Regions from separate parts of the Streptomyces sp. NPDC038135 genome, predicted to be linked through region 2. Evidence: riboswitches for the same ligand, from Rfam matches in the RefSeq annotation. Region 2 holds a riboswitch; each other region holds the start of a gene.
What was found. Region 2 has a riboswitch for S-adenosylmethionine ahead of thrC (threonine synthase). Riboswitches for the same ligand answer to the same signal wherever they lie in the genome.

Region 1: linked by a shared signal. The riboswitch ahead of ACZ7JA_RS12545 (amino acid ABC transporter permease) and the one ahead of thrC (threonine synthase) in region 2 are both predicted to bind S-adenosylmethionine.
Region 3: linked by a shared signal. The riboswitch ahead of ACZ7JA_RS27890 (putative leader peptide) and the one ahead of thrC (threonine synthase) in region 2 are both predicted to bind S-adenosylmethionine.
Region 4: linked by a shared signal. The riboswitch ahead of ACZ7JA_RS34255 (aminotransferase class V-fold PLP-dependent enzyme) and the one ahead of thrC (threonine synthase) in region 2 are both predicted to bind S-adenosylmethionine.

The regions. Positions count from the first base shown of each region.
Region 1 covers NZ_JBVJXS010000004.1:209,938-217,289, reverse strand. Annotated here, with positions in the region: gene ACZ7JA_RS12570 (MBL fold metallo-hydrolase) at 1-427, shown strand, start outside; partial or broken gene ACZ7JA_RS12565 (transcriptional regulator) at 544-720, opposite strand; partial or broken gene ACZ7JA_RS12560 (DUF1684 domain-containing protein) at 880-1,026, opposite strand; partial or broken gene ACZ7JA_RS12555 (LLM class flavin-dependent oxidoreductase) at 1,127-1,456, opposite strand; gene ACZ7JA_RS12550 (glutathione S-transferase C-terminal domain-containing protein) at 1,925-2,788, shown strand; SAM riboswitch class IV at 2,854-2,962, shown strand; gene ACZ7JA_RS12545 (amino acid ABC transporter permease) at 3,287-4,267, shown strand; gene ACZ7JA_RS12540 (amino acid ABC transporter ATP-binding protein) at 4,264-5,061, shown strand; gene ACZ7JA_RS12535 (transporter substrate-binding domain-containing protein) at 5,132-6,160, shown strand; gene ACZ7JA_RS12530 (GNAT family N-acetyltransferase) at 6,239-6,964, shown strand; gene ACZ7JA_RS12525 (putative leader peptide) at 6,978-7,100, shown strand; gene ACZ7JA_RS12520 (LLM class flavin-dependent oxidoreductase) at 7,214-7,352, shown strand, end outside.
Region 2 covers NZ_JBVJXS010000007.1:362,097-369,448, forward strand. Annotated here, with positions in the region: gene ACZ7JA_RS21985 (NADH:flavin oxidoreductase) at 1-523, opposite strand, end outside; gene groL (chaperonin GroEL) at 729-2,351, opposite strand; gene ACZ7JA_RS21995 (cold-shock protein) at 2,670-2,873, opposite strand; gene ACZ7JA_RS22000 (MoaD/ThiS family protein) at 3,317-3,592, opposite strand; gene thrC (threonine synthase) at 3,589-4,872, opposite strand; SAM riboswitch class I at 4,890-5,031, opposite strand; gene ACZ7JA_RS22010 (glucosyl-3-phosphoglycerate synthase) at 5,192-6,136, shown strand; gene ACZ7JA_RS22015 (alpha,alpha-trehalose-phosphate synthase (UDP-forming)) at 6,232-7,352, shown strand, end outside.
Region 3 covers NZ_JBVJXS010000010.1:133,723-141,074, reverse strand. Annotated here, with positions in the region: gene ACZ7JA_RS27905 (NtaA/DmoA family FMN-dependent monooxygenase) at 1-419, shown strand, start outside; partial or broken gene ACZ7JA_RS27900 (LLM class F420-dependent oxidoreductase) at 436-570, shown strand; gene ACZ7JA_RS27895 (DUF1684 domain-containing protein) at 644-1,468, shown strand; SAM riboswitch class IV at 1,557-1,669, shown strand; gene ACZ7JA_RS27890 (putative leader peptide) at 1,704-1,820, shown strand; gene ACZ7JA_RS27885 (ABC transporter substrate-binding protein) at 2,092-3,657, shown strand; gene ACZ7JA_RS27880 (ABC transporter permease) at 3,661-4,620, shown strand; gene ACZ7JA_RS27875 (ABC transporter permease) at 4,617-5,540, shown strand; gene ACZ7JA_RS27870 (dipeptide ABC transporter ATP-binding protein) at 5,522-7,216, shown strand; gene ACZ7JA_RS27865 (LLM class flavin-dependent oxidoreductase) at 7,230-7,352, shown strand, end outside.
Region 4 covers NZ_JBVJXS010000014.1:228,414-235,765, forward strand. Annotated here, with positions in the region: gene ACZ7JA_RS34245 (rhomboid family intramembrane serine protease) at 1-135, shown strand, start outside; gene ACZ7JA_RS34250 (Lrp/AsnC family transcriptional regulator) at 132-413, shown strand; gene ACZ7JA_RS34255 (aminotransferase class V-fold PLP-dependent enzyme) at 440-1,810, opposite strand; SAM riboswitch class IV at 1,991-2,107, opposite strand; gene trpD (anthranilate phosphoribosyltransferase) at 2,192-3,256, opposite strand; gene qcrB (cytochrome bc1 complex cytochrome b subunit) at 3,380-5,011, opposite strand; gene qcrA (cytochrome bc1 complex Rieske iron-sulfur subunit) at 5,008-6,066, opposite strand; gene qcrC (cytochrome bc1 complex diheme cytochrome c subunit) at 6,063-6,875, opposite strand; gene ctaE (aa3-type cytochrome oxidase subunit III) at 6,935-7,352, opposite strand, start outside.

The DNA.
Region 1 (7,352 bases), on a different contig from region 2:
CATCGACCTCGGGGGGAGGGTGCTGGAGTGTCTGGCCACCCCGGGCCACCACGAAGCGGCGGTGACCTTCTACGATCCGTGGACCGGGTTCCTTCTCACCGGTGACACGGTCTACCCCGGCCGGCTCTACATCGATGACTGGCCGGCGTTCATCCGGACGATTGATCGCTTGATCGACTTCTGCGACCACCGGACGGTCACCCACGTGCTCGGCTGCCACATCGAGATGTCCCGGCAACCTGGTGTGGACTATCCGATCCGTACCGTCTATCAGCCTGACGAGCCCCCGCTGCAGATGACCACCGACCACCTGCGTGAGATCCGCGTGGCGCTGGAAGAGATGGGCGACCGGCCGCGCCGTCGGGCCTTCCCGCTCTTCGTCCTGTGCCCCAGCGAAAGCTCGATCGGGTGGAGAACGAACTCCTGAAGCGGCGATCGGGTGTCAGGTGTATCAGGCACAGGTTCAGGAGCCTCAAGGCGTAGGACGAGCGCACGTAGGGCCCGGAGTTCAGCGTCCAGGGCCTGCGCACCTTCGCGCGTGAGGGATACCCTGTTGGGGCGTCGACCGGCGTAGCCCTTCTCGACGGTGATCATTCCGGACTCTTCCAGCACCTTCAGGCGCCGGGAGAGATTTCCGTCGGTGACAGCCAGTTGCTTCTTCAGGAAGCTGAATTCGACCCGATCGGCTTCGCGGGCAACGGTGAGGACGCCGAGCCGCACGCGCTGGTGGACGGTGTCGTCCAGCGCCTGGGGTGGGATGCCGTTCCTCTTCCTCGATACCGGGGAATCGCGCGCTGACCTGCTCGGGGCGCGGGCGCCCTGGTCGCAGGTCAGCGAGGCGGCCGGGGTCGCAAGACAGGAGCTTCCCAAGCTGAGGGCTCAAGCACCGCCGCGCTCGCGGGGGATTTTCTGACCGGCCTCGACCGCCACCGGCAACCGGTTCTCGGCCGGGGGCAGCGGGCAGGTGGCCAGGTCCGTGTACGCGCACGGCAGGTTCGCGGCGCGGTTCAGGACGACGGTACCGTCGAGACGGCGGCGCCCACGGTCGTCGGGGGCGCGCGCGGTCCCGCCAGGTACGGGAAGGATCCCGTCTGCGGAATTCACGCAGACGGGCGATGGGGCGCTAGAAGGGCAGACCGAAGCCGGCCTCCGTCAGTAGCTTCGTGCCCAGGGCCAGACCGAGGTGGTAGCGGCCGTGGGTCGCGGCCTGGGCGGTCTGGGCCTGGCTGGAGATCAGCAGCGGGTGGCGGCCGAAAACGGGGATCGCGGAGGTGCCGACCTGCAGTGCGGGCACTTCGCGACCGACGATCGCCGCAAGCTGGGGCGAGTCCGGGCCGAAGGCCTGCCCGAACCAGGCCAACGCGAGGCCGAGTTCCGCGGTCTCTCGGGCCAGTTGGACGGTCGCGTCGACCTGGTTCGGCGCGTCGGACGCGTTGAGCGCTATTCCAACAATCATGTCAGTCAGAACCGGCTCCGATCGAGAGAGCCTGCGAGCCCTTCTGGGTCCCTTGCAGGAGACCGTCACCGCGTTCCGACGGTTGCAGTGGGAAACGTGTGGTGACTGTGCCACCGAGGGACACCGTCCATCGGGAAGTCCGCGATCCGGGACGGACCTCTTGACGTCGACGTCGGTCGGATCGACACTCACTGCAGGAATCCCAGTAAATCGGTAGGGAAATATGAGACGTCTGAAACCGGTCACCGTCCGAGTGAGCCGTCCGTCTCTTCACCTGACCTGCCGCCGCCACATCGACCTGCAGCGCGTCTGCAGCGCGATCAGGTCCCGGGCCTGAGCCGCGCCCATCCCGCGCCGACGGCGTCCCCTCATCGTTCGCCCTGTCCGGTGTGCGCAGGTGAGCCCTGCTCCCTCGTCCGACGTCGCTTCCGCCGCGCGTACGTCCCGCGCCCGCTCTCGGGGAGAGTCATGACCGTCACACCGCTGGCCGCCCACCCGTCCGGCCGATCCGCGCCCGCCTTCCGGGGCCGGATCGGCCGGGACGCACGCAGCGGCCACTACGCCGTTCCCGGCCGCTACCGGCTCCATCTGTCGACCGCGTGTCCCGATGGGCTCCGCCTCGCCGTCGTCCACAGCCTGCTCAGCCTGGACACCGTATGCCCCACGACTTTCCTGCCCGCCGTGCCCGACTGCCCCGAGGGCGGTCACTCGGCTCTGCGGCCGCTCTACGACGCGAGCGCACACCGGTACACCGGTCCGGCCGTCGCTCCTGTGCTCAGTGACGACTGGTCCGGACGGATCGTCAGCACCCACGCCCCGGACATCATGCGCGACCTCGCCCGGAGATTCGGCAGCGAGCGCCCCTCGCCCTACCCCTGCGGCGCGGAGTCCGAGATCGAGGCCGTCGAGCGGATGTGCGCGCAGGGCATCGAGGAGGCCGCCCAGCGCGCCGGTTCGGCCGGCGCGGAGCGGGCGGAGCGCGACGCGGCGCTCGGGACGCTGCTGGAGACGCTGGGCGTGCTGGAGCGCTGGCTTGCCGGGCGTACCTACGTGATTCGCGACGAAGTCACCGTCGCGGACGTGGAGTTGTGGGTCGCTCTGGTCCAACTCGACACCGTGCACCGCAACCATTTGGACGCCGCCGCGGTGCAGCGCATCGCCGGCCAACCGGCGCTGTGGGCTTACGCCCGCCGCCTGACCGCCCACCCGGCCTTCGGTACCCACCTGAACCTCGACGGCATCGCACGCCGGCACCACGCCCGCTGTCATGGCCTGGAGGCCGCCGGAGCAGCCGTCCCGATCCTTGACTGGGCGGCACACGCAGCCCGTTAGCCGGTCCATCTGGTGGACCAGCATTGACATTCGTTCGGGCAGTTGTCTTAACTACGGCCCAGAACGGTCATGAGCGTCAGCAACAAGCCCTGGCTAGCTGACCGGCAACCCTCGCGCCGCGGTGGGGTGCCCCAGGTGACGACCGGACCGAAAACGTTTCGGTAAGCGCGAGGCCCGAAGGGCCGGAAGAGTGACGGTGACGCCATGCACGCAGCTCCCAGGACGGCGATCCGCCGCCCACAGGGCTGCGTACGGGCGTACCGCAATCTGCTGGTGGCCGATCGCACCGTCGATCTGCTCCGCGTGAACAGCGCATTGTGTACCGCACCGGGCTGTGCCCGCTGCCGGGGCTGACACCTCCCCGCAGCCCCCGCACCCCCTGACCGACACCGCCCGCGCGGTGTGCCGTCGTCCCTCCGCCCCCCGGTACCTCGCCGTCGTGTGCGTCCCCGCATGCCGCCGCGCTCCCGGGGCGTTACCACCCAGCCGGAGCCCACCATGAGCGAACCCCCTGGCGCCACCATCACCCTCCCCGAGGCGCATACCGCCAACGAACCGTCGAAAGCCCTCACGGCCCAACGAGTTCTACCGCTACGGCGGCCAGGACGCTGGATCGTCACCGCGGTCGCCCTGGTCCTCGTCGCCCAGGTCTTGCACGGACTGATCTCCAACCCCTTCTACCAGTGGAACCGCTTCGGCTACTGGTTCCTGCGACCGAACATCCTCGACGGGCTCCTGATCACCCTCGAAGCGACCGCCTACAGCGCCGTGTTGGGACTGATCGGCGGCATCCTGCTCGCTCTGGCCCGGCTGTCGAAGAGCCCGGTGCTGCGCGCCCTCAGCTGGACCTACGTCTGGGCGTTCCGCTCCATACCGCTCATCGTGGTGCTGATCTTCCTCTACAACTTCAGTGCCCTGTACAAGACGTTGAGCGTCGGCATTCCCTTCGGGCCGGCCCTTTTCACCTTCGACGAGTCGAAACTCGCCACCGACATGGTCGTCGCCGTCATCGGCCTCAGCCTCAACGAGGCCGCCTACGCGGCCGAGGTGGTGCGCGGCGGCATCCTTTCCGTCGATCAGGGCCATCACGAGGCGGCCGCGGCGCTCGGCCTGCCCAAGGCCTACCAGTTCCGGAGAATCGTCTTCCCGCAGGCCCTGCGCTCGATCACCCCGAACTACGTCAACCAGCTCATCGGCCTCATCAAGGGGACCTCGCTGGTCTTCTACGTCTCCCTGCTCGACCTGTTCGGCTCCGCGCAGACCATGGGCTCCACCTACCCCGGCGACATCGTGCCGCTGCTGCTGGTAGTGACCGTCTGGTACCTGATCCTGACCAGCGTCGTCTCCGTCGTCCAGTTCTACGTCGAGCGGTACTTCGCCCGCGGTGCCACCCGCGTCCAGCCGCCGACGCCGCTGCAGAAGCTCCGCACCGGTCTCACCGACCTGCGGGCCCGCATCCGCCGGGAGGCCACCGTATGACCGCCGAGACGCTCGAAGCCCTGGCGGAGGTCGAGGCCGCCACCGTCGAGGTGCACGATGTGCACAAGTGGTACGGCGCCCATCGGGTGCTGAACGGGATCGATCTGACCGTCCGCCCCGGCGAGGTCACCGTGATCCTCGGCCCCTCCGGCTCCGGCAAGTCCACCCTGCTGCGGGTCATCAATCACTTGGAGAAGCCCGAGATCGGCTACGTCAGCATCAACGGCGAGCTGATCGGCGTGAAGCGCCAGGGCGACCGGCTGAAGGAGCTGAGCGAGCGGGCCATCCTCACCCAGCGCGGGAGGATCGGGTTCGTCTTCCAGAACTTCAACCTCTTCCCGCACCTGACGGTCCTGGACAACGTGGCTGCCGCCCCCGTCGCCACCGGCCGGCTCGGCAAGCCCGAGGCCCGGGAACTCGCCCGTGAGCTCCTGAGCCGGGTCGGCCTCGCCGACAAGACCGGCGCCTATCCACGCCAGCTCTCCGGCGGCCAGCAGCAGCGCGTGGCCATCGCCCGCGCCCTCGCCCTGCGCCCCGGCGTCATCCTCTTCGACGAGCCCACCTCTGCCCTGGACCCCGAGCTCGTCGGCGAAGTCCTCGGCGTCATCCGGGACCTGGCGCACAGTGGCACCACCCTCGTCATCGTCACCCACGAGATCGGATTCGCCCGCGAGATCGCGGACCAGGTCGTCTTCATCGACAGCGGCAGGATCATCGAGCAGGGCCCGCCCTCCGACGTCCTCGACAATCCCCGGCTCGAGCGGACCAGGGACTTTCTCAGCAAGGTCCTCTGACCGCCCGCCCCAACCCTCACCCCGCCAGCACCACCACCTCATCACCGCCCCTGAACGACAAGGAACGGCCATGTCTACCCACTTCCCCCGACGCAGCCTGACACGCGCCATCACTGCGGCGACCGCTGTCGCCTCCCTGGCCACCGGGCTCGCCGCCTGCGGTGGCAACAGCGACGCGGCCACCTCCACCACCAGCGACGCCAAGTCCGGCGAGGTCGTGGTCGGCCAGGTTTCCAACGGCGCAGCCAAGCAGACCACCATCAAGGTCTCCGAGGTCAAGTCCATCAGCGCCGAACTGCCCGCCGCCATCAAGAAAAGCGGCAAGCTGGAGATCGGCATCGGCGCCCTGCCGGCCGGCTTCCCGCCGCTGGCCTACGTCGGCGACGACCAGAAGACCCTCACCGGCTCCGAACCCGACCTCGGCCGCCTGGTCGCGGCGGTCCTCGGTCTCAAGCCCGAGGTGAAGAACTCCACATGGGAGAACCTCTTCGTCGGCATCGACAGCGGCAAGGTCGACGTGGCCTTCTCCAACGTCACCGACACCGAGGAGCGCAAGAGAAAGTACGAGTTCGCCGCCTACCGGCAGGACAACCTCGCCTTCCTCGTCGCAAAGAAGAACACCTGGAACTTCGACGGCGACTACGAGCACCTCGCCGGCAAGACGATCGCAGTCGCCTCCGGCACCAACCAGGAGAGAATCCTCCTGGAGTGGAAGGCGAAGCTCGCCAAGGAGGGCAAGAAGCTCAACGTCAAATACTTCCAGGACAGCACCAGCACCTACCTGGCGCTGAACAGCGGAAAGGTCGACGCCTCCTTCGGCCCCAACCCCGGTTTCGCCTACCACAACCGTCAGGTCGCGGGCACGCCGAACGCCACCCGCACCGCGGGCACCTACTCCGGCGCCGGCGCGAGCCTGCAGGGCCTGATCGCGGCCACCGCGAAGAAGGACAGCGGCCTGGCCAAGCCGCTCGCCGACGCCATCAACTACTTGATAAAGAACGGCCAGTACACCGAGTGGCTCAAGGCCTACAACCTCTCCAACGAGGCCGTCGCCAAGTCCGAAGTCAACCCGCCCGGACTTCCGCTGGACAACTCCTGACCCACCCTCGGCCGGGGATCCTGCCGTCATCTCGCGGCGGGATCCCCGCCCCGCCCCCAGCACCGGAGACGTCACGCGATGTCCGTCATCAGTCTCGAAGCCACCTCATCCCATGTCCTCGACAACCCCGCCTGGGCCGCCCTCACCGGCCCGCACGCCCACTTCGCCGAACGCGTCGGCCGAGCCGCCCGCTATCCGCTGGACGTGGCCCCCTTCCACGCCGTCACCGACGAGGACGACCCGCGCGCCTGGGCCGACCTCGCCACGCTCGTCGGCCCCGGCGGCAGCGCCGCGATCCGCGGCGTGAGCGAACCGCCGACCGGCTGGGAGCTCGTTCAGACAGGCCCTGGCGTGCAGCTCGTGGACACTGGGCTACGGGCGGAGCCCGACCCTGACGCAGTACTGCTCGGCCCCGCCGACGTACCCGATATCCTCGATCTGGTCGCCCGCACCCAACCGGGCCCCTACCTGCCGCGCACCGTCGAGCTGGGCACCTATCTGGGAATCCGCCACCGCGGCCGACTGATCGCGATGGCCGGCGAACGGCTGCGCCCACCCGGCTGGACCGAGATCAGCGCCGTGTGCACCGACCCCGACCACCGCGGCCGGGGCCTGGCCACGCGCCTGGTCCGCGCCGTCGCCGCCGGCATCAAGGAACGTGGAGAGCAACCCTTCCTGCACGCCAGCGCCACCAACACCGACGCCATCCGGCTGTACGAGTCGCTCGGCTTCACCCTGCGCTGCCGTACGGTCTTCTCGCTCGTGCGGAACACCGGAGCCATCGCTGTGGCAGACGAGGCATGACCATGCTGTTGTCATGGCGGATGGCGGCAGTTCGGACGGAGTGCGCCACATGACACGTGTACTCCGTACCGTCCGCCTGCACTCCCGGCCCCACATCGACCTTCAGCGCGTGGCCAGCGCCCTCTGTCACCCCTGACCCTCTTCGGACTTCGGCCGGCGGACTCCGTCTCGCTGCCCGCCGCCAGCCACCGTTCGCCCCATTCACGCGGGTCGGCGTTCTCGTACAGATCTCCAGGAAGGCATCCATTCGTGTCCCCTTCTTCGCTGCACCTCGCCGTCGCCCTCGACGGCACCGGCTGGCACCCCGCATCCTGGCGCGAACCCGTCGCACGCCCCCGGGACCTGTTCACCGCCGGGTACTGGGCCGACCTGGCCGCCGAAGCCGAGC
Region 2 (7,352 bases):
CACCGTCGAAGCCGATGCGCTCGGCGTCGGCCGCTGCCTGGGCGAAGGCGTCGATGACGGCGTCGATGTCGTCCTGGGTCATGGGCGTGGCGTCGTCGGTGCCGTCCACGCGCAGCCCGGAGGGGCCGTGGGAGGGGGCCTCCGGGTTGGGCTTCTGGCCCTGCTTGCGCACCGTGCCGATGTGCCAGAGCTGCGGCACGATGGTGCCGCCGGCCTCGTGCACCGCCTCGGCGACCTTCGCCCAGCCCGCGAGCGCCTCCTCACCGTGGAACCGGGGCACACGGCTGCTGCCGCCGGCCGACTCGTGGCCGACGTAGGTGCCCTCGGTGACGATCAGGCCGACACCGGCGGCGGCGCGCCGGGCGTAGTACGAGACCACGTCCTCGCCGGGGACGCCGCCCGGGGAGAACATCCGGGTCATCGGCGCCATCACGATGCGGTTCGGGACGGTGAGGCCGCCCAGGGTGATCGGGCGGGAGAGGATCTGGGCCGCGCGGGACGCGGGGGGCGGCGTGACGGTCACGGTGGGGGCTCCTCGGTGACGACTCGGTAGACCGATTGGTATGTGCGCACGCATTGTTGCAGCTCCTTAAGCAACCGCCCAGGGGCTCCCGCACATTCCTTTCGCGGCCGTTCAGGAGTGTGATCCCGGACACGCCCGAGGGCGGCACCCCCTGCCTGAGACAGGGAGTGCCGCCCTCGGAAAGGACAGGCCGATCCGCGCGGGATCAGAAGTCCATGTCACCGCCCGGCATGCCGCCCGGAGCGGCCGCGGCGGCCTTCTCCGGCTTGTCGGCGATGACGGCCTCGGTGGTGAGGAACAGCGCGGCGATGGAGGCGGCGTTCTGCAGCGCGGAACGGGTCACCTTCGCCGGGTCGATGATGCCCTCGGCGACCAGGTCGACGTACTCGCCGGTCGCGGCGTTCAGGCCGTGGCCCGGGGTCAGGTTGCGCACCTTCTCCACCACGACACCGCCCTCGAGGCCGGCGTTGACGGCGATCTGCTTCAGCGGGGCCTCGAGCGCGAGCTTCACGGCCTGGGCGCCGGTCGCCTCGTCACCCTCGAGCTCCAGCTTCTCGAAGACCTGGGAGGCCTGCAGCAGGGCCACGCCACCACCGGCGACGATGCCCTCCTCGACGGCGGCCTTCGCGTTGCGGACGGCGTCCTCGATGCGGTGCTTGCGCTCCTTGAGCTCCACCTCGGTGGCGGCGCCGGCCTTGATGACCGCGACACCGCCGGCGAGCTTCGCCAGGCGCTCCTGCAGCTTCTCGCGGTCGTAGTCCGAGTCGCTGTTCTCGATCTCGGCGCGGATCTGGTTCACCCGGCCGTTGACCTGGTCCGAGGAACCGGCGCCGTCGACGATGGTGGTCTCGTCCTTGGTGATGACGACCTTGCGGGCGCGGCCCAGGAGGTCCAGGGTCGCGTTCTCCAGCTTGAGGCCGACCTCCTCGGAGATGACCTCGCCGCCCGTGAGGATGGCGATGTCGCCGAGCATGGCCTTGCGGCGGTCGCCGAAGCCCGGGGCCTTGACGGCGACGGACTTGAAGGTGCCGCGGATCTTGTTGACCACCAGGGTCGACAGGGCCTCGCCCTCGACGTCCTCGGCGATGATCAGCAGCGGCTTGCCCGACTGCATGACCTTCTCCAGCAGCGGGAGCAGGTCCTTGACGGAGCCGATCTTGGAGTTGGCGATGAGGATGTACGGGTCCTCGAGCGACGCCTCCATGCGCTCCATGTCGGTCGCGAAGTAGGCGGAGATGTAGCCCTTGTCGAAGCGCATGCCCTCGGTGAGCTCGAGCTCGAGGCCGAAGGTGTTGCTCTCCTCGACGGTGATGACGCCTTCCTTGCCGACCTTGTCCATCGCCTCGGCGATGAGCTCGCCGATCTGGGTGTCGGCGGCGGAGATGGACGCGGTGGAGGCGATCTGCTCCTTGGTCTCGACGTCCTTCGCCTGCTCCAGCAGGGCGGCGGAGACGGCCTCGACGGCCTTCTCGATACCGCGCTTCAGGGCCATCGGGTTGGCGCCGGCGGCGACGTTGCGCAGGCCTTCCTTGACCAGGGCCTGGGCGAGCACGGTCGCGGTGGTCGTACCGTCACCGGCGACGTCGTCCGTCTTCTTGGCGACTTCCTTGACCAGCTCGGCGCCGATCTTCTCGTACGGGTCCTCGAGCTCGATCTCCTTGGCGATGGAGACACCATCGTTGGTGATCGTGGGGGCGCCCCACTTCTTCTCGAGGACGACGTTGCGGCCCTTGGGGCCGAGCGTCACCTTGACGGCGTCCGCGAGCTGGTTCATGCCGCGCTCGAGGCCGCGCCGCGCCTCCTCGTCGAACGCGATGATCTTGGCCATGTGAAGTGGTCCCTCCAGGACTGGGGGTGATTCCTTCGGACCGCGCCCGCGCCCGCGACGGACGGCTCGCCGGCCTCGCGGTTCCTTGCCCCACTTGGCCTGCGGGCCTCACCGACCCGGTCCTCGTTGTCACTCTCACCTTCAGAGTGCTAACGCAATGATTAGCACTCGGCATGGCCGAGTGCAAGCGCCTCCCGGGGTACGGGGCGCCCAGTCAGCCGCCCGCGAACGCACGGGCCCGCGCCCCCGCGCGCGAGCCGGGGCACGGCGAAGGGCCCGCACCCTGTGCGAGGTGCGGGCCCTTCGTGCAAGAAACGTTCAGGCGCTGAGGCGAACCATGTCGGCCTGCGGGCCCTTCTGGCCCTGCGAGATCTCGAACTCCACCCGCTGGCCCTCTTCCAGGGTGCGGTAGCCGTCCATCTGAATGGCGCTGTAGTGGACGAATACGTCCGCACCACCGTCGACCGCGATGAAGCCGTACCCCTTCTCCGCGTTGAACCACTTGACGGTGCCCTGAGCCATGCCTAACTCCCCTATTACTGGCCCTTGCACAGATCCGCACTTCGCGGACCCGGGTCAGACCTCACCCCCCATTGGCCGGGGGCGTGCGCCGGAACGCGTCGACCGCCGCTGAATGTATCTGCCCAACTGCCGTCTGCAACAGGTCAATCGGACGAGAAATATGGACGCGAACGGTCCGGAATGTAGCGTGAATTCGCCCGAATTCAGGGCAAGTCGGGCCCCATAAAATGCGCAAAAGCCGCAGAAAGCACCCGCACTTTGGCTGTTTCTTGTCGGGTGCACCGCGGTGAATCCAAGGCTCCTGACCCACGGTCCGGGAGCGGGTTCCCCAACTCTACCGCGCTCAATCACTCAGAATGGCCCCCTCCGCTTCTCTCGCGGAGGAGGCCATTCAATGAACAACGGGTAACCGGCGTTACCGAAGGTAATGATCGGTCATTCTGTCAGCCGCCGGCGACGGCCGGAATGATGGAGACGCCGGCGCCGTCCGGGGTCGCGGTCTCCAGCCCCTGCTCGAAGCGGACGTCGTCGTCGTTGACGTACACGTTGACGAAACGGCGCAGCTTGCCCTGGTCGTCCAGCACCCGCGCGGCGATCCCGGTGTGGTTCTTCTCCAGGTTCTCGATGACCTCGGCGAGGTTCGCGCCCTCGGCGGGGACCTCGGCCTGCCCGCCGGTGTAGGTGCGCAGGATGGTGGGGATGCGAACGGTCACGCTCATGCGAGGCCAGCCTCTCGGAAGGAGTCCAGGTTCGGGCGGATGGTGGCGGTGAGGCCGGTGCCGGCCACCGCGTCGAGGGTCTTGAGGCCGTCGCCGGTGTTGAGGACGACCGTGGTCTTCGCCGGGTCCAGCACGCCCTCCTTGAGCAGCTTGCGGGTGACGCCGACGGTCACGCCGCCCGCCGTCTCCGCGAAGATGCCCTCGGTCCGGGCCAGCAGCTTGATCGCGTCCACGACCTCCTCGTCCGTCACGTCCTCGACCGCGCCGCCGGTGCGGCGGGCGATGTCCAGGACGTACGGCCCGTCGGCCGGGTTGCCGATGGCGAGGGACTTGGCGATGGTGTTCGGCTTCTGCGGCCGTACGACGTCGTGGCCCGCCTTGTACGCGGTCGACACCGGCGAGCAGCCCTCGGCCTGGGCGCCGAAGATCTTGTACGGCCGGTCCTCGACCAGACCCAGCTTGATCAGCTCCTGCAGGCCCTTGTCGATCTTCGTGAGCTGGGAGCCGGAGGCGATCGGGACCACGATCTGGTCCGGCAGCCGCCAGCCGAGCTGCTCGCAGATCTCGTACGCCAGCGTCTTGGAGCCCTCGGCGTAGTACGGCCGCAGGTTGACGTTGACGAAGCCCCAGCCCTCGCCGGCCGGGTCGCCGATCAGCTCGGAGCAGAACCGGTTCACGTCGTCGTAGTTGCCCTCGATGCCGACGAGTTCACCGCCGTAGACCGCGGCCATGACGACCTTGCCCTGCTCCAGGTCGTGCGGGATGAACACGCAGGAGCGGAAGCCGGCCCGGGCGGCGGCGGCGCCGACGGCGCCGGCGAGGTTCCCGGTGGAGGAGCACGACAGGGTGGTGAAGCCGAAGGCGCGCGCGGCCTCCAGGGCCTGGGCGACGACGCGGTCCTTGAAGGAGTGCGTCGGGTTGCCGGAGTCGTCCTTCACGTACAGCCCGCCGGTGACGCCCAGCTCGGCGGCCAGGTTGTCGGCCTTGACGAGCTTGGTCCAGCCGGGGTTGATGTTCGGCTTGTCGGCCACGTCGGCGGGGACGGGCAGCAGGGGCGCGTAGCGCCAGATGTTCGCGGGGCCCGCCTCGATGCGCCGGCGCAGTTCCTCGGTGTCGTAGGCCGAGAAGTCGTAGGCGATCTCCAGCGGGCCGAAACACTCCTCGCACGCGAAGACCGGTCCGAGGGGTACCCGGTGGCCGCATTCGCGACAGCTCAGGGCAGCGGCGGGGCCGAGATCGACGGCGGGATTGCTGGTGCTTGCAACTGTCTGCACAGCCATGGAGGCGAGGCCCTTTCTCCTCATCTTCCTCACGACGCATCTCGCCGCGAGACGGATTTGGCACCTTCCCTGGCCGGGAGCCTCGCGCGAAACGAGTGCGGCTCAGGGGGGTTGCCGGGGCTTCATCGGGCCGTGTCCCTCTGCCCCTCTGGATGAGCGGTATTCGGTTGTGAACGCCGGGCGACCCCCGACATGCGATGGTCATCGGCGTTGTTCAAGACTGTAACCGACGGCCGGGACAGTTGAGATAGTCGTCCGAACCGCGAGATGCATCACCCCCCTCAACAGGCGTGATCACGACAGTGAGGAGCCGCAGACCGTGCTGGAAGAAGTCGAGCGCTGGCTGGCCACCCGCTCCTGGTCCGTGGCCGACCGCCCGCTGCACGGAGTCCTGGCCGCCAAACAGCGCTCCGGCCAGTCCGTCTCCGTCGTCCTGCCCGCGCTGAACGAGGAGGAGACGGTCGGCGACATCGTCGCCGTCATCCGCCGCGACCTCGTGCGGCAGGCTCCGCTGGTCGACGAGATAGTCGTGGTCGACTCCGGGTCCACCGACCGCACCGCCGAGGTCGCCGATGCGGCCGGCGCCCGGGTGGTGCACCGCGACAGCGTCCTGCCGCGCATACCGGCCGTCCCCGGCAAGGGCGAGGTGCTGTGGCGCTCGCTGCTGGCGACGAGCGGGGACATCGTCTGCTTCGTCGACGCCGACCTGCGGGAGTTCTCCTCCGACTTCGTCCTCGGCATCGTCGGCCCGCTGCTCACCGACCCGGACGTCGACCTGGTCAAGGCGATGTACGACCGTCCGCTGGGCGGCGCCGCCGGACAGGGCGGCCGGGTCACCGAGCTGATGGCCCGCCCCCTGCTGAACATGCACTGGCCGCAGCTCGCCGGCTTCGTGCAGCCGCTGGGCGGGGAGTACGCGGCCCGCCGCTCGCTGCTGGAGCAGCTCCCGTTCCCGGTGGGCTACGGCGTGGAGCTCGGCATGCTGGTGGACGCCCTGCACCTGGTGGGCCTGGACGCGCTGGCCCAGGTGGACGTGGGGGTGCGCAGGCACCGGCACCAGGACGGGCAGGCGCTCGGCCGGATGGCCGCGGCGATCTACCGCACCGCGCAGCTCCGGCTGGCCCGCGGCCACCTCGTACGGCCCGCGCTCACCCAGTTCGAGCGCGGCGAGGACGGGTTCGAGCCGCGCACCTACCCGGTGGACACCGAGGAGCGGCCGCCGATGGTGGAGATCGCGGAGTACGCGCACCGCAGGGTGGCCTGAGCGGCGCGGTGAACGCGGAAGAACGGCCGTATACAGCCGCCTTCCGGGGCGGAGCGCACGTTTGAGCGTTTCCGGGCCGGGCTAGGTTGAGAATCATGGCTTCCACGCAGGGTGCTGAGGTACTGGTCGCGTCCAACCGCGGCCCGGTTTCGTACGAGGCGCTCGAGGACGGTTCGCTGCGCGCCAGACGGGGCGGCGGCGGACTGGTCTCGGGTCTTTCGGCCATCGGGCCGGACGCCAACGCGGTGTGGGTCTGCGCCGCGCTCGGCGACGGCGACCGGGAGGCGGCACGGCGGGCGGGCGGCGGCCTGCTGCCGTCCGAGGACACCGGCGGGCAGCACGTGCGGATGCTGGACATCGACGCGGCCGTGCACCACGACGCCTACAACGGCATCGCCAACTCGGTGCTCTGGTTCGTCCACCACATGCTGTACCAGACCCCGCTGGAGCCGGTCCTCGACGCGGAGTTCCGCCGCCAGTGGGCCTCGTACCAGGCGTACAACCGGGCGTTCGCCGAGGCGCTGGCGCAGGAGGCGGCCGAGGGTGCCGCGGTGCTCATCCAGGACTACCACCTGGCCCTCGCCCCCCGGATGCTCCGGCAGCTCCGTCCGGACCTGCGCATCGGCCACTTCTCGCACACCCCGTGGGCCCCGCCGGACTACTTCCGGCTGCTGCCCGACGACATCGCCGCCGAGCTGCTGACCGGCATCCTCGGCGCGGACCGGGCCGCGTTCCTGACCGAGCGCTGGGCGGACGCGTTCAAGGACTGCTGCCACGCGGTGCTCGGCCCCGGCATCCCGTCCGGGACCCGGATCGGGGTGCACGGGCTCGGCGCGGACGCCGACTTCCTGCGCGAGCGGGCGCACCGGCCGGACGTGGACGAGCGGATGGCGGCCCTGCGCGAGGAGATCGGCGAGGGGCGCCGCACCATCGTCCGGGTGGACCGCACCGAGCTGTCCAAGAACATCGTGCGCGGACTGCTGGCGTACCGGCAGCTGCTGGACGCCCGTCCGGAGTGGCGCGAGCGGGTCGTGCACATCGCGTTCGCCTACCCCTCGCGCCAGGACCTCGCGGTCTACCGCGACTACACGGCCGAGGTGCGGCGGGTCGCGGACGAGATCAACTCCGACTACGGGACGCCCGGCTGGACGCCGGTGGTGCTGCACGTCAAGGACGACTTCGCCCGCTCGCTGGCCGCGTACCGGCTCGCGGACGT
Region 3 (7,352 bases), on a different contig from region 2:
ACGGCCCCTTGCCCAAGGAGGACCCGGTCGTCACCGAGAACGACGGCTCCTTCGGTGCTCGGCGCGTCGCCGACCCGCGTGCCGTCGTCGCGGAGTGGCGGGCGAAGGCGGAGGCGCACGGCTGGTCGCTGCGCGAGACCGTCATCGCGCTGGGCCCGCAGCGCGGGCACGTCGGCACTCCGTCCGGCCTCGCCGACAAGTTCGCCCACTATGTACGGCACGGCGCGGTCGACGGATTCAACGTCACGCCGTACCTCATCCCCGACGGCCTCGACGACATCGTCGACCTGCTCGTCCCGGAACTGCAGGAACGCGGGATCTACCGCACCGAATACACCGGCAACACCCTGCGCGAGAACCTCGGCCTGCGCGCACCCCTCACCCACCGGTCCGCACCGCGCCAGCGGCAGGCGGGCTGAACCTCCGGCCCGGCGCGACGAGAAGACGTTCGAGGCCGAGGTGCGCCGTCACGACGCGGGCGCCACCGAGGTCGTGTTCTCGGTCACCGAGATCGCGGGAGCAGCCGACCGCCGACGCACCTGGCGACTCCTCGGCGAACTGGCCGGCTGAGTACACCCGTCGGCCCGACAACCCCTTGCATCCCCTGCCCGAAGGCACCCCCGGCACAAAGGAGATTCCCCATATGACCACCGAGGCCACCACCACGGACCTCCACGCCTTCACCGAGACCTGGCTGGAGTGGTACCGCAGCCAGGATGCCCGGCTCGCCGCCCCGCACGGATTTCTGGCGGTCACCGGCCTGCACTGGCTCGACGACCGGCCCCAGCGCTTCCCGGACGCGCCCGGCTCGTGGCACACCGGCCCCGAAGGCGTCGTCGTGGACCTCGACGAGGGAGAGGAGCTGGTCGTCGACGGGACGCCGGTGCGCGGCCAGCACCGCTTCGGCGTGCTGCCCGAGCGCGGCGGCGTCGACGCCGTCTGGGGAGACGCCGTCATCGAGGTCGCCAAGCGCGGCGGCAACGACATCGTGCGCCCCCGGCACCCGGACGCGCCGCTGCGCACGGCTTTCACCGGCACGCCCGCCTACGCCCCCGATCCGCGCTGGGCCGTGCCTGGCCGCTACATCCCCTTCGACACACCGCGGCCGACCACCGTGGGCGCCGCGGTCGAAGGCCTTGAGCATGTGTACGACGCTCCGGGCAGGGTCGAGTTCGAGCTCGACGGGCGCCCGCTGTCGCTGACCGCATTTCCCGGCCCTGGTGCGGGACGGCTGTTGGTGCTGTTCACCGACGCGACCTCCGGGGTCACCACCTACGCCGCCAACCGGTCCCTGGCGCTCGATCCGCCCGCCGCCGACGGCACGGTCGTCCTGGACTTCAACCGCGCCGCGAACCTGCCGTGCGCCTACACGGACCTGGCCACCTGCCCGCTGCCCCCGGCCGAGAACCGGCTGCCCGTGGCGATCGAGGCCGGCCAGAAGATCCCCCGCGAGCGTGGAGGCTCCTGAGCCGGACGCACTCACGCCCCGACTCCCCTGACGGAGCGTCCTTTTGCGCCATTGACGCACGCCAAGACCGCTCCGTAGGATCACGAACGGCATTGAGTGTCAGCGTCAAGCCCTGGCTCGCTGACCGGCAACCCTCCCGCGCGGTGGGGTGCTCCAGGTGAAAGCCCGGCGGGATCACCGACGATCCCGCAAGCGCGTGGCCCCGTGACCGGGGCCGGATAGGCGGAGGACCGATATGCGGCACGGTGGTGACCTCAGCGCCCGTTTCGCCGGCGCCACCGTGTTCTCCCGGCTCTCGCGTCGGCGCCACATCGACCTCAAGCGCTCGACCAGCTGTCTCTGTCAGGCCTGACGGGTCTTCCCGCCCCAGGCCGCGGTACGACACCTGTCGTCGCCGCACCCGCCTGCGCCTGATCTCCGCCTGCCTTTGATCCTCCCTTTTCCCTCTGATCCCCGCCTGCACAGCGCCCCCTCGGCACCGGCGTCGCGCCGGCCGGGGCCGCATGCCCACGCACGGCCATGCCTCGTACGGCGTCCGTGCCTGGTGACACGAGTTGGAGAAGCCCTCCGTGACTGCACTTTCCCATGTCAGATCCTCCCGGTGGGCGGCACTGACCGCCCTTGTGACCACCAGTGTTCTGCTGAGCGCCTGCGGCTCCGGCGGCGGCGATTCCGGCAGCGGCGCCGGGCAGCCCAAGTCCGGCGGCACCCTGACCTTCGCGGTGGGTTCGGACGCCGGCTGCGTGGATCCGCAGCAGGTCGCCAGCAACGAGACCATCTACTCGGTGCGCCAGGTCGTGGACTCCCTGACGGACCAGGACCCCAAGACCGGCAAGATCGTGCCGTGGCTGGCGAAGAGCTGGGATGTCAGCTCCGACGCCACGACGTTCACGTTCCATCTGAGGTCGGGCGTCACCTTCAGCGACGGCTCGAAGCTGACCGCGCAGGTGGTCAAGGACAACTTCGACGCGGTGCCGAAGCTCGGCGCCCTGGGGACGCTCGCCGAGGGCTATCTGAGCGGCGTCAAGAGCACCACCGTGGTCGACCCGCTCACCGTGAAGGTGACCTTCAGCCAGCCCAACGCCCAGTTTCTTCAGGCCACTTCGACACACTCGCTGGGGATCGAGTCCTCGGCGAGCGTGAAGAAGACCCCGCAGCGGAAGTGCAGCGAGGGGGTGATCGGGTCCGGGCCCTTCGTGCTGAAGCAGTACGTGCAGAACCAGTCCCTCACCCTCGCCAAGCGCACCGGATACGCCTGGGGTTCCTCGCTGTGGTCCAGGAAGGGCGAGGCGTACCTGGACAAGCTGGTGTTCAAGGTGGTGCCGGAGGCGGGTGTGCGGGCCGGCAGCCTGCAGTCCGGCCAGGTCGACGCCGTCTCCAGCGTCGGCAAGGCCAACGAGGCGGCCCTCAAGGGCGGCCAGGTCACCCTCCAGCGACGGGCCAACCCCGGCGTCGTGTTCGGTCTCGGCCTCAACAACTCACGGCCGCTGCTCAAGGACGCCAAGGTGCGCCAGGCGATCCTGTACGCCGTTGACCGGCAGCAGATCGCCGACACCGTGTTTCCGACCGGCACCCGCCCGGCCACCAGCGTCCTCGCGCACACCACGCCCGACTACACCGACTTCGCCTCCGGCCTGACCTTCGACGCCGCCGCGGCCAAGTCCTCGCTGGACGGGGCCGGCTGGAAGACCGGCAGCGACGGCATCCGCGCCAAGGACGGCAAGAAGCTCAGCCTGACCATCAAGTGGTTCCCCAACGCGGCCACCAACCAGCCCGCGCTGGAGCTGATCCAGCAGCAGCTCAAGGCCGTCGGCGTCGAAGTGGTTCTCAAGCAGCTCCAGATCACGCAGTTCGCCCCGACCCTCCAGTCGGGTGACTACGACGCGGTGTGGGGCAACGTGACCCGTGCCGACCCCGACATCCTGCGCAGCTCCTTCTCCACCAAGCTGGCCAACTTCTACCGCCTGCCCGTCAGTTCCCTTGACACCGCCCTGTCCGACCAGGCCGCAACCGTCGATGGGGCCAAGCGCAGGCAACTGGTCACCCAGGCGCAGCGGTTGATCGTGCAGAACGCCCACTACGTGCCGGTGGTTGAGCTCCAGACCCAGTTGGGCGTGGCGAAGAAGGTGCACGACCTGAACTTCGACGCCTCCAGCCGGATCCAACTGCACGACACCTGGATCGGCTAGCGCATGCGCCGCTATGTGATCAAGCGGCTGGCCCAGGCGGTCGGGGTGCTGTGGGCGGCCTACACGGTCTCGTTCCTGGTGCTGGACTATCTGCCGGGCGACCCGGTCACGGCGATGGCCAGCGCTGGTATGGACTCGGGGCAGGTCGACCCGAAGCAGCTCGCCGCCCTGCGGCACGAGTACGGCTTCGACAAGCCGGTGCTGGTGCAGTACGCCGAGTACCTCGGCCGGGCGGTGCGCGGGGACTTCGGCGACTCGGTGTCCACCGGTCGGCCGGTGACCTCAACGCTGGCCGATGCGCTGCCGCAGACGCTGCAGCTGACCGGCGCGGCCCTTTTGCTCGCGGTGCTCCTCGGCGGCGGTCTGGCGGTGCTGGCGACCTACACCGCCCAGCGCTGGCTGCGGCAGCTGCTGCTGTCGCTGCCGCCGCTGGGGGTGTCCGTCCCGACGTTCTGGGTGGGGCTCCTGCTGGTCGAGTTGTTCTCGTTCCGGCTGCGCTGGTTCCCGGCGTTCGGCAACGACGGATTCAAGGGGCTGGTATTGCCGGCGCTTACGCTGGCGGTGCCGACGGGCGCGCAGGTCGCGCAGGTCCTCGCCAAAAGCCTGCTCACCTCGCTCGACCAGGCGTATGTGGAGACCGCGCGGGCCAAGGGCGCCGGGCGGTGGCGGGTTCATCTGCGGCATGCGCTGCGCAACGCGTCCCTGCCGGCCCTGACGGTCGTCGGCTTGCTGGTGGGGCAGCTGATCGCCGGTTCGGTCGTCGTCGAAACGGTGTTCTCCCGCGACGGCCTCGGCCGGGTCACCGCGGCGGCGGTCACGGCCCAGGACATCCCGCTGGTCCAGGGGGTGGTGGTCTTCGGTGCGCTGATCTTCGTGACGACGAACCTGGTCATCGACCTGGTCTATCCACTCCTGGACCCGCGGATCGTGGTGGCCTCGGGCAGAAGGGCGGTACTCACATGAGCCAGAGCCTTGTCGACGACCCCGCCGAAACAGCACTGGGACCGGCCCGCCCGGTCGAGGCGGGGCCGAAGCCTGATCCCGGGCGCCGCGTGGACGTACGACGGTTGCTGCGCTTCGTGGTACGCCGCCCGGGGCTGCTCCTGTCCGTGACCCTCCTCGTGCTGGTGGTGCTGGCCTCGTTCTGGCCGGATCTGTTCACCTCCCAGGACCCGCTGAAGGGTGTGCCGTCGCAGAACTTCCGTGCTCCGAGTGGCAGTCACTGGTTCGGCACCGACGAGTTGGGCCGCGACGTGTTCTCGCGGGTCGTCCACGGCGCCCAGCTGTCACTGAAGGCAACGCTGATCGCCGTGCTGGTCGCGTTCGTGGTCGGCGGGCTACTCGGGGTGGTCGCCGGCTTCGTGGGCCGCTGGGTGGACGACCTGCTCATGCGCTTCGTCGACGTACTCCTGTCCATCCCCGCCCTGTTCATGTCCCTGGCCCTGGTCACGGCTCTCGGCTACGGCACGGTGAAGGTGGCAGTCGCGGTCGGCATCGCCAGCGTCGCCGCGTTCGCGCGGGTGGCGCGCTCAGAGGTGCTGCGGGTGCGGCAGGCCGTCTTCGTCGAGGCCTCACGCGCCAGCGGAGCACGCTGGTACTCGGCACTGGGCCGCCATGTGCTGCCCAACGCGGCAGGCCCGGTGATCGTCCTGGCCACCCTCGACTTCGGCTCCTCCATCCTGGCCGTGTCGGCCCTGAGCTTCCTCGGCTACGGCGCTCCCCCGCCGGCTCCGGAATGGGGAACCTTGATCTCCGACGGCCGCAACTACCTCGCCAACGCCTGGTGGCTGACCGCACTGCCCGGGCTGGTGATCGCCGCGACCGTACTGGCCACCAACCGCATCGCCCGGGCGCTGGACGGCGAATGGTCCCGGCAGCGATGACCGACGAGCGTGAGAAAGGTGAGGACGTGACCACACCACTGCTGGAGATACGCGACCTGTCGGTGTCGTACCGCACCCGGGGCGGCACAGTCCAGGCCGTCCGCGGCGTCGACCTCGACGTGTGGCCGGGACAGGTGACCGCGGTGGTCGGCGAGTCCGGCTCCGGCAAAAGCACGACCGCGCACGCGATCACCCGGCTCCTGTCGGCGAACGGCAGCATCGACGCGGGCACCGTCCGCTTCGGCCGACACGACCTGGCCACCCTGTCGGAGGCGGAACTGCGCACCGTACGCGGGGCACGTATCGGACTGGTCCCCCAGGATCCGACGGTCTCCCTCAACCCCGTCAAGCGCATCGGCGACCAGGTCGCCGAAGTGCTGCGCATCCACGGTCTCGCAACCCGCCGCTCGGCCCCCGCAGAGGCGATCGCCGTCCTGGACCGGGCCGGACTGCCCGACGCGGCCACCCGCGCCCGGCAGTACCCGCACGAACTGTCCGGCGGCATGCGGCAACGCGCCCTGATCGCCATCGCCATCGCCGCGAAACCCGAGCTGATCATCGCCGACGAGCCCACCAGCGCGCTCGACGTCACCGTGCAGCAGGTCATCCTCGACCATCTCCAGCGCCTGACCGAGGAGTCCGGCACGGCGATCCTGCTCGTCACCCACGACCTCGGGGTCGCCGCCGACCGGGCCCAGCGCCTGGTAGTGATGTCCCAGGGCAAGGTCGTCGAGGCGGGCCCCACCCGCGACATCCTCGCCGACCCGCGGGACGACTACACCAGGCATCTGCTGACCAGCGCCCCCAGCCTGACCACCGCCCGGCCCCGCACACCAAGCCCCGCCGTCCCCAAGCCCGAGACGGCACCCCTGGTCGAGGTACGCAACCTGGTCAAGGAGTACAGGCTCCCCCGCACCAGCAACGGCCCCCGAACCCTGCGCGCCGTCGACGACGTCAGCTTCACCCTTCACCGGGGCCAGACCCTTGCTCTGGTCGGAGAGTCAGGGTCGGGCAAGTCAACCACCGCCCGCCTGATACTCCGCCTCGCCGACGCGACGTCCGGACGGATCCTCTTCGACGGCGTCGACGTCACCACCGCCAAGGGCGCCCAAGCCAGGCAACTTCGCCGCCGCGCCCAGCTTGTCTACCAGAACCCCTACGCCTCGCTCGACCCCCGGTTCTCCATCGGCGAGGTGATCACCGAACCGCTGCGCGCCTTCAAGATCGGCGACCGCGCCTCCCGGCTCGCCCTGGCCCGAGATCTGCTCGACCGGGTGGCACTTCCGGCCGCGACGCTGGAGCGCCGTCCGGCGGAACTGTCCGGCGGACAGCGGCAGCGCGTGGCCATCGCTCGTGCTCTCGCCCTCTCCCCCAACCTGGTGGTCTGCGACGAACCAGTCTCCGCGCTCGACGTGTCCGTGCAGGCCCAAGTCCTAGATCTGCTGGCCGAGTTGCAGGCCGGTACGGGAGTGGCGTACCTCTTCATCTCCCACGATCTGGCCGTCGTACGGCAGATCGCGCACCAGGTCGCCGTCATGCGGGCCGGCCGCCTCGTCGAGACGGGTCCGCCGGAAGAACTGTTCACCCGCCCCCGCCACGCATACACCCACGAACTACTCGCGGCCATTCCCGGCGGCCGCGTCCCCACCCTCGCCGCCGAGACCACCACGAGCTGAGGACCACGGTCGCATGAGCACTCCCACCATCACCTCATTGGCCTTTCTCACCCCGGGCAATTTCGCCGACGACGACCCGTACACCGGCCTGGAGGAGACACTCCGACTCTTCGAGTACGGTGAACGGCTCGGCTTC
Region 4 (7,352 bases), on a different contig from region 2:
GGTCCCGGGGTGGCCTACCTGGCCCACCTGATCGGCTTCGGCCTCGGCTTCGGCTACGCGTGGGTGCGCTACGGGCCGACTACTAGAGTGAGGACCGCACCGGCCCCGGCCCCCGAGGGAGAGAACCAACCGTGATCACCGCGATTGTCCTGATCAAGACCAGCGTGGACCGGATCCCCGAGATCGCGGAGCAGATCGCTTCGCTGGACTCGGTGAGCGAGGTTTTCTCCGTCACGGGCACCTACGACCTGATCGCCATGGTGCGGGTGCGGCGGCACGACGACCTGGCCGACGTCATCCCCGGGCGGATCAGCAAGATCCCCGGCGTGGAGGGCACCGACACGCACGTCGCGTTCCGCACCTACTCCCAGCACGACCTGGAGGCGGCGTTCGCGATCGGCCTCGACTCGTGAACGCCGCCTGACGTCGCGCCTGCGGCTCAGACCTGGTCGCGCACCGGCACGCAGCGGCCGTCCTCGGTGCGGTAGCGCCAGCGCGCGCCGTCGCGGACCAGCTCCCGCACCGCGTCGACGAAGCGCTCGACGTGCTCGTCGGGCGTGCCCGCCCCGAAGCTGACCCGGACCGCGTTCAGGGACCTCTCGCCGGGCGCGGCCTCGGGCGCCCCGCACTCTCCCGGCGCCCCGGGGTCGCCGCCCAGCAGGGTGCGCACCAGCGGGTGGGCGCAGAACAGGCCGTCGCGGACGCCGATGCCGTACTCGGCGGAGAGCGCGGCGGCGAAGTGGGAGCTGTTCCAGCCCTCGACCACGAAGGAGATCACGCCGACCCGCGGGGCGTCGTCGCCGAACAGCGACAGCACCCTGACCTCCGGGACCTCGGCGAGACCCGCCCGGACCCGGGCGATCAGGTGCTGCTCGCGGGCCACCAGGGCCTCCCAGCCGGCCTCGGTGAGGGCCTTGCAGGCGGAGGCGATGGAGTAGGCGCCGATGACGTTCGGGGAGCCGGCCTCGTGGCGGGCGGCGCTCTCGTGCCACTCCGCGTCCACTCCCCCGTCCTCGCGCCGCGTGACCCTGCGGCTGGCGCCGCCGCCCGCGAGGTACGGCTCGGCCGCGGCCAGCCAGTCGGCGCGGCCGGCCAGCACGCCGGAGCCGAAGGGCGCGTACAGCTTGTGCCCGGAGAAGGCCACCCAGTCGACGTCCAGGTCCCGGACGGACACCGGGTGGTGCGGGGCGAGCTGGGCGGCGTCCAGGACGATCCGGGCCCCGTGCGCGTGGGCCGCGGCGGCCAGCTCGCGCACCGGCCACAGCTCGCCGGTGACGTTGGAGGCGCCGGTGACGCACACCAGGGCCGGGCCGTACGGGTCGCGGTCGGCGAGGGCCCGCTCCAGCGTCTCCACGGCCTGCCGCGGGGTGCGCGGCGCGTCGAGGACGGTCACCCGCGCGTCCCGCCACGGCAGCAGGGCGGCGTGGTGCTCGGTCTCGAAGACGAAGACCTCGCAGCCGGCCGGCAGCGCCCGGGCGAGGAGGTTCAGGGAGTCCGTGGTCGAGCGGGTGAAGACCACCTGGTCCTGGGCGCGGCAGTCGAGGAATCCGGCGACCGTCCGGCGGGCGTTCTCGAACAGGTCGGTGGAGAGCTGGGAGAGGTAGCCGGCGCCGCGGTGGACGCTGCCGTAGTACGGCGCGTAGGCGGCGACGTCGTCCCAGACGCGCTGCAGGGCGGGGGCGCTGGCGGCGTAGTCGAGCGCGGCGTAGGCGACCTCGCCGCCCGTGACGAGCGGGACGGAGACGTCGCGGCCCAGAACGGGCAGCTCGCCACAAATGGTCTGGACGGCGGCAGCGGTGGAGACGGACATGGTGAACTCCCGTGAGGCAGGCTGGAATCACCGTGCGAGCGGTACGGCTCGAGCACGGCGGAAGGTGAAAAGGGGTACGCGGAGGCGGGGCTCTACGCCCTATCGCATTCGCTTGCTCACAGAAGGCTCCCTCGACGACCAGGACCCCTGGTCCCGCGCTCCTTCAGGAGCCGCGCGAGGGGTCCGCGCTTGCCGTGGACCTCGCTGCCCACGACCTGGTCCTCACCCGGGGCACCCCGCCACGGACGGAGGGTTGCCGGACAGCCGGCCGGGGCCGAATGGCTGTCACTCATGACCTGGTTCAGTATCCTGCCACACGATCTTCTATGCGCAAGGCGCGGTCCGGCATCCGGACCGCGCCTCGCGCCGCACCGGGGCGGGTCAGGCGTTGCTGGCCGCCACCCACCGCTCCAGCGTCCGCTTCGCCGCACCGCTGTCGATGGACTCCGCCGCCCTCGCCATGCCGGCCCGGAGCTGCTCGGTGAGCGGCTCGCCGGACGGCCGCAGGGCGACCAGCGCCGCAGCCGAGTTCAGCAGCACCGCGTCCCGGACGGGACCGTGCTCGCCGTCCAGCACGCGCCGGGCCACCTCCGCGTTGTACGAGGCGTCGGCGCCGCGCAGCGCCTCCACGGGGACCAGCTCGATGCCGGCGTCCCGGGGGTCGAAGCGCTCCTCGGCGACCTCGCCGTCCCGGACCACCCACACCCGGGACGTCGAGGTGGTGGTCAGCTCGTCCAGCCCGTCGTCGCCCCGGAAGACCAGGGCGGAGTTGCCGCGCTCGGCCAGCACCCCGGCCACGATCGGCGCCATGCGCGGATCGGCCACGCCGACCGCCTGGGCGCGCACCTTGGCCGGGTTGGTCAGCGGGCCGAGCACGTTGAAGGTGGTGCGGATGCCCAACTGGCCGCGCGCCGCCGCCACATGGCGCAGCGACGGGTGGAACTTCACCGCGAAGCAGATGGTGATGCCGGCCTCTTCGGCGACCTCGGCGACCCGCCGCGGGGTCAGGGACAGGTTGATGCCGAGCTTCTCCAGCACGTCGGAGGAGCCGGAGGCGGAGGACGCGGCGCGGTTGCCGTGCTTGACGACCTTCGTGCCGGTGCCGGCGACGACGATCGACGACATGGTGGAGATGTTCACCGTCTTCGCGCCGTCGCCGCCGGTGCCGACGATGTCGACGGCCGGCCCGGGCACCTCGATCACATTGGCGTGCTCGTACATGGTCCGCACGAGTCCGGTGATCTCCTGCACCGTCTCGCCCTTGGCGCGCAGCGCCACCATGAACCCGGCGATCTGGGCGTCGGTCGCCTCCCCGCGCATGATGAGGTCCATGGCCCAGGCGGTGTCGTCGGCGGACAGGTCCCGGCCGTCCAGCAGGCCGTTCAGCAGGGCGGGCCAGGAACGGCCCGCCGCGGTGTCGCCTCCAGCGGGGGTCACAGCGCTCATAGCCGCTCCTGGGTGTCGTCGCACAACGGTGTGCTCCCACCCTATCCAGCCCCGGACACGGCGAAGGGCCCCGTCCGCAAGCCGGACGGGGCCCTTCGACTGTGGCGTGGCGACGCTCGGGGATCAGTGGTGGCCGTGGCCGCTGGTGATCTCCCGGTACTCCTCGACGGTTGCCTTCGGGATCTGGTTGTCCTCGCCGTAGTAGGCGTTGCTGAGCTTGGCGCGCAGCTTCTCGGACCCCTTCACCTTGCGCTCGACACCGTTCTCGTCCACCGTCGGGCCGATCTCGGCCGGCTCGTACTGGTGGTGGGCGGTGAGGGTGTGGAGCTGCTCCTGGCTGAGCGGCTCGTGGATCTCGATGAACTCACCGTGCGGCAGGCGCTTGATGATGCCCGTCTCACGGCCGTGCAGCACCTTCTCGCGGTCCCGGCGCTGCAGGCCGAGGCAGATCCGCTTGGTGACGATGAAGGCGATGACCGGTCCGGCGAAGAAGGAGATCCGGACGAACCACGTGACCGCGTTCAGCGACAGGCTGAAGTGGGTCGCGAAGAGGTCGTTGCCACCGCCGACCAGGCCGACCATGTAGACCGTGATCCAGGCGACGCCGAACGCGGTGCGCGTCGGGGCGTTGCGCGGGCGGTCCAGGATGTGGTGCTCGTTCTTGTCCCCGGTGACCCAGGACTCGATGAACGGGTAGAGCGCGATCGCGGCGAGCACCAGGCCGAAGAGGACCAGCGGGATGAACACGCCCAGGACGAGCGTGTGACCCCAGAAGTTGATCTCCCAGCCCGGCATGTAGCGGACCAGACCCTCGGCGAAGCCCATGTACCAGTCGGGCTGGGCGCCGGTGGACACCTGGTCGGGCCGGTAGGGGCCCATGGCCCAGATCGGGTTGATCTGGGTGACCGCGGCGATGGCCGCGATCACGCCGAAGACCAGGAAGAAGAAGCCTCCGGCCTTGGCCATGTACACCGGCAGCAGCGGCATGCCGACGACGTTCTTGTTGCTCTTTCCGGGACCCGCGAACTGCGTGTGCTTGTGGTAGAAGACCAGGATCAGGTGGCCCACCATCAGGCCGAGCATGATGCCCGGCAGCAGCAGGATGTGGATCGAGTAGAACCGGGCCACGAAGTCGTGGCCGGGGAACTCGCCGCCGAAGAGGAAGTACGAGATGTACGTGCCGACGATCGGCATGGACAGGATCGCGCCCTCGGTGAAGCGCACACCCGTGCCGGAGAGCAGGTCGTCCGGGAGCGAGTAACCGGTGAAGCCGGTGAACATGCCCAGGACGAACAGCAGGAAGCCGAACAGCCAGTTGATCTCACGCGGCTTGCGGAAGGCGCCGGTGAAGAACACGCGCATCATGTGCACGAACATGCCCGCGAGGAAGATCAGCGCGGCCCAGTGGTGGATCTGCCGGATGAGCAGACCACCGCGCACGTCGAAGGAGATGTGCAGGGTCGAGTTGAACGCCTCGGACATCAGCTGGCCCTGCAGCGGGACGTAGCTGCCGTGGTACTCCACCTCGTTCATCGACGGGTGGAAGAACAGCGTCAGGTACACACCCGTGAGGATGATGATGATGAAGCTGTACATGCACACTTCGCCCAACATGAACGACCAGTGGTCGGGGAAGATCTTGCGCATGTTGGCCTTGGCGAGGGAGTAGATCCCCAGCCGGCCGTCGGCCCAGTCCGCGACGCGCTCGCCTGCCGGCGCCTTGCCGCGTCGCTCGTTGTTTCCGTTGGTGCTCATCCGCGCTCCCAGAATGCAGGACCGACGGGCTCCTCGAAGTCGCCGAGCGCCTGGAGGTAACCCTCGTCGTTCACGCCGATGCGGAGCTGCGGCAGGGCGTGACCGGCGGGGCCGAAGATCACTCGGGCACCGTCGGAGAGGTCGAAGGTGGACTGGTGGCACGGGCACAGGACGTGATGCGTCTGCTGCTCGTACAGCGAGATCGGGCAACCGACGTGGGTGCAGATCTTCGAGAAGGCGACGATGCCCTCGTGCGACCAGTCGAGCTCGCGCTTGTCCTTGATGTTGCCCGGCTGCAGCCGGATGATCATCAGGGCGGCCTTGGCGATCTCGTTCTGGAAGTCCTCGTCGGTCTCCTCCAGGCCCTCGGGCCTGGCGAAGGTGAGCGAACCGACGGCGACGTCCTCGGGACGCAGCGGCTGGTTCGTGTTCATGTTGACGAGGAGCTTGCCCTTGGCCCACAGGGTGTGCCGCAGCGAGGTGCCGGGCAGCGGACCGAGGTCGCGCAGCAGGACGACGCCGGAGAGCGGCACCAGGGTGAGCGCGCCGAGCATCGTGTTGCGGATCAGCTTGCGACGGCCGAGCGCCGACTCCTTGGCGCCCTCGCGGAAGTCCGCGTGGACCTTGGCGCGGACCTCCGGGGAGGCCGCGATCGGGTGCCGCTCGTCGGCGACCTCCACGTCGGACATCAGGGTGCGGGCCCAGTGGACCGCGCCCGCGCCGATGCAGAACAGCGCCACGGCCAGGGTCAGGCCGAGCGCGAAGTTCAGCGCGCTGATGTGCCCGATCGGGAAGATGTAGACCGAGGTGTCGGGCGTGATCGTCACGTACGAGGCGATGAAGCCGACGGTGGCCAGCATCGAGACCGTGAACAGCAGGGCCACGACGCGCTCGGACCGCTTGGCGGCCCGCTCGTCGATGTCCTGGATCCGGTGCTCGTGGGGCGGCAGCCCCGGGTCCGCGAACGGGTTCGCCTCGTCCGCGACGCTCACGGCGCCGTGCGCGTGGTCCTGCGCCGAAGGCAGGTTCTCTTCTGGAATGTCTTGGCTACTCATGACTTCTTGGCCTTTGCGGTCCGGGCGGCGACCCACACGGCAACCGCGATCAGTGCGCCGAGACCGAAGATCCAGGCGAACAGACCCTCGCTGACCGGCCCGAGGCCGCCCAGCTCGAGGCCGCCCGGGTTGACCGTCTCGTCACCGTTGACCGCGTTCAGGTACGCGATGATGTCCTTCTTGTTCTTCTCCGACATCGTGGTGTCGGGGAAGGACGGCATGTTCTGCGGGCCGGTCTGCATGGCCTCGTAGACGTGCTTGGGGGCCACGCCCTCGAGGCTCGGCGCGTACTTGCCCTTGGTGAGGGCACCGCCCTTGCCGGTGAAGTTGTGGCACTGCGCGCAGTTGGTGCGGAACAGCTCGCCACCCTTGGCGATGTCCGCGCCCTCCGGGCCGTACTGCTGCTTCGTCGGCACGTTCGGGCCGGCGCCCAGCGACGCCACGTAAGCGGCGAGCTGGTCGATCTGGGCCTGCGTGTACACGACCTTCTTGCGCGGGATCTGCGCCATCTGCGAGGTCGAGGCGGGCATGCGGCCCGTGCCGACCTGGAAGTCGACGGCCGCGGCGCCCACGCCGACCAGACTCGGCCCGTCGGAGGAGCCCTTGCCACCGGTGCCGTGGCAGCTGGCGCAGCCGACCTCGTAGAGCTTCTTGCCCTCCTTGATGGTCAGGGACTGGGAGGTTTCATCGGCCTGTGCCTTGCTCGCGGGCGCGAACGCGGCGTACAGCCCCCCAGTGGCCGCCAGCGCGAGGAGTAGGACGACGACCGCCGCCAGCGGATGGCGTCGTCGTGCGGAGAGCTTTTTCACGGATTACCCCGGTGTCAGGATCTTCTGCGTCGATGCTGGATGTGCGGGAACGGTCCCGGCTACTTGATCAGGTAGATCGTGGCGAAGAGGCCGATCCAGACGACATCGACGAAGTGCCAGTAGTAGGACACGACGATGGCGGCGGTCGCCTGCTCATGCGTGAACCTCTTCGCCGCGTATGTACGGCCGAGGACCAGCAGGAAGGCGATGAGACCGCCCGTCACGTGCAGGCCGTGGAAGCCGGTGGTCAGGTAGAACACCGAGCCGTACGGGTCCGAGGACAGGGAGATCCCGTCCTTCTTCACCAGCTCCGTGTACTCGTAGATCTGACCGCCGATGAAGATCGCGCCCATGATGAAGGTGAGGATGAACCAGCCACGGAGCTTCTTCACGTCCCCGCGCTCGGCGGCGAAGACGCCGAGCTGACAGGTCAGCGAGGAGAGCACCAGGATCGTGGTGTTCGTGGCGGAGAACGGC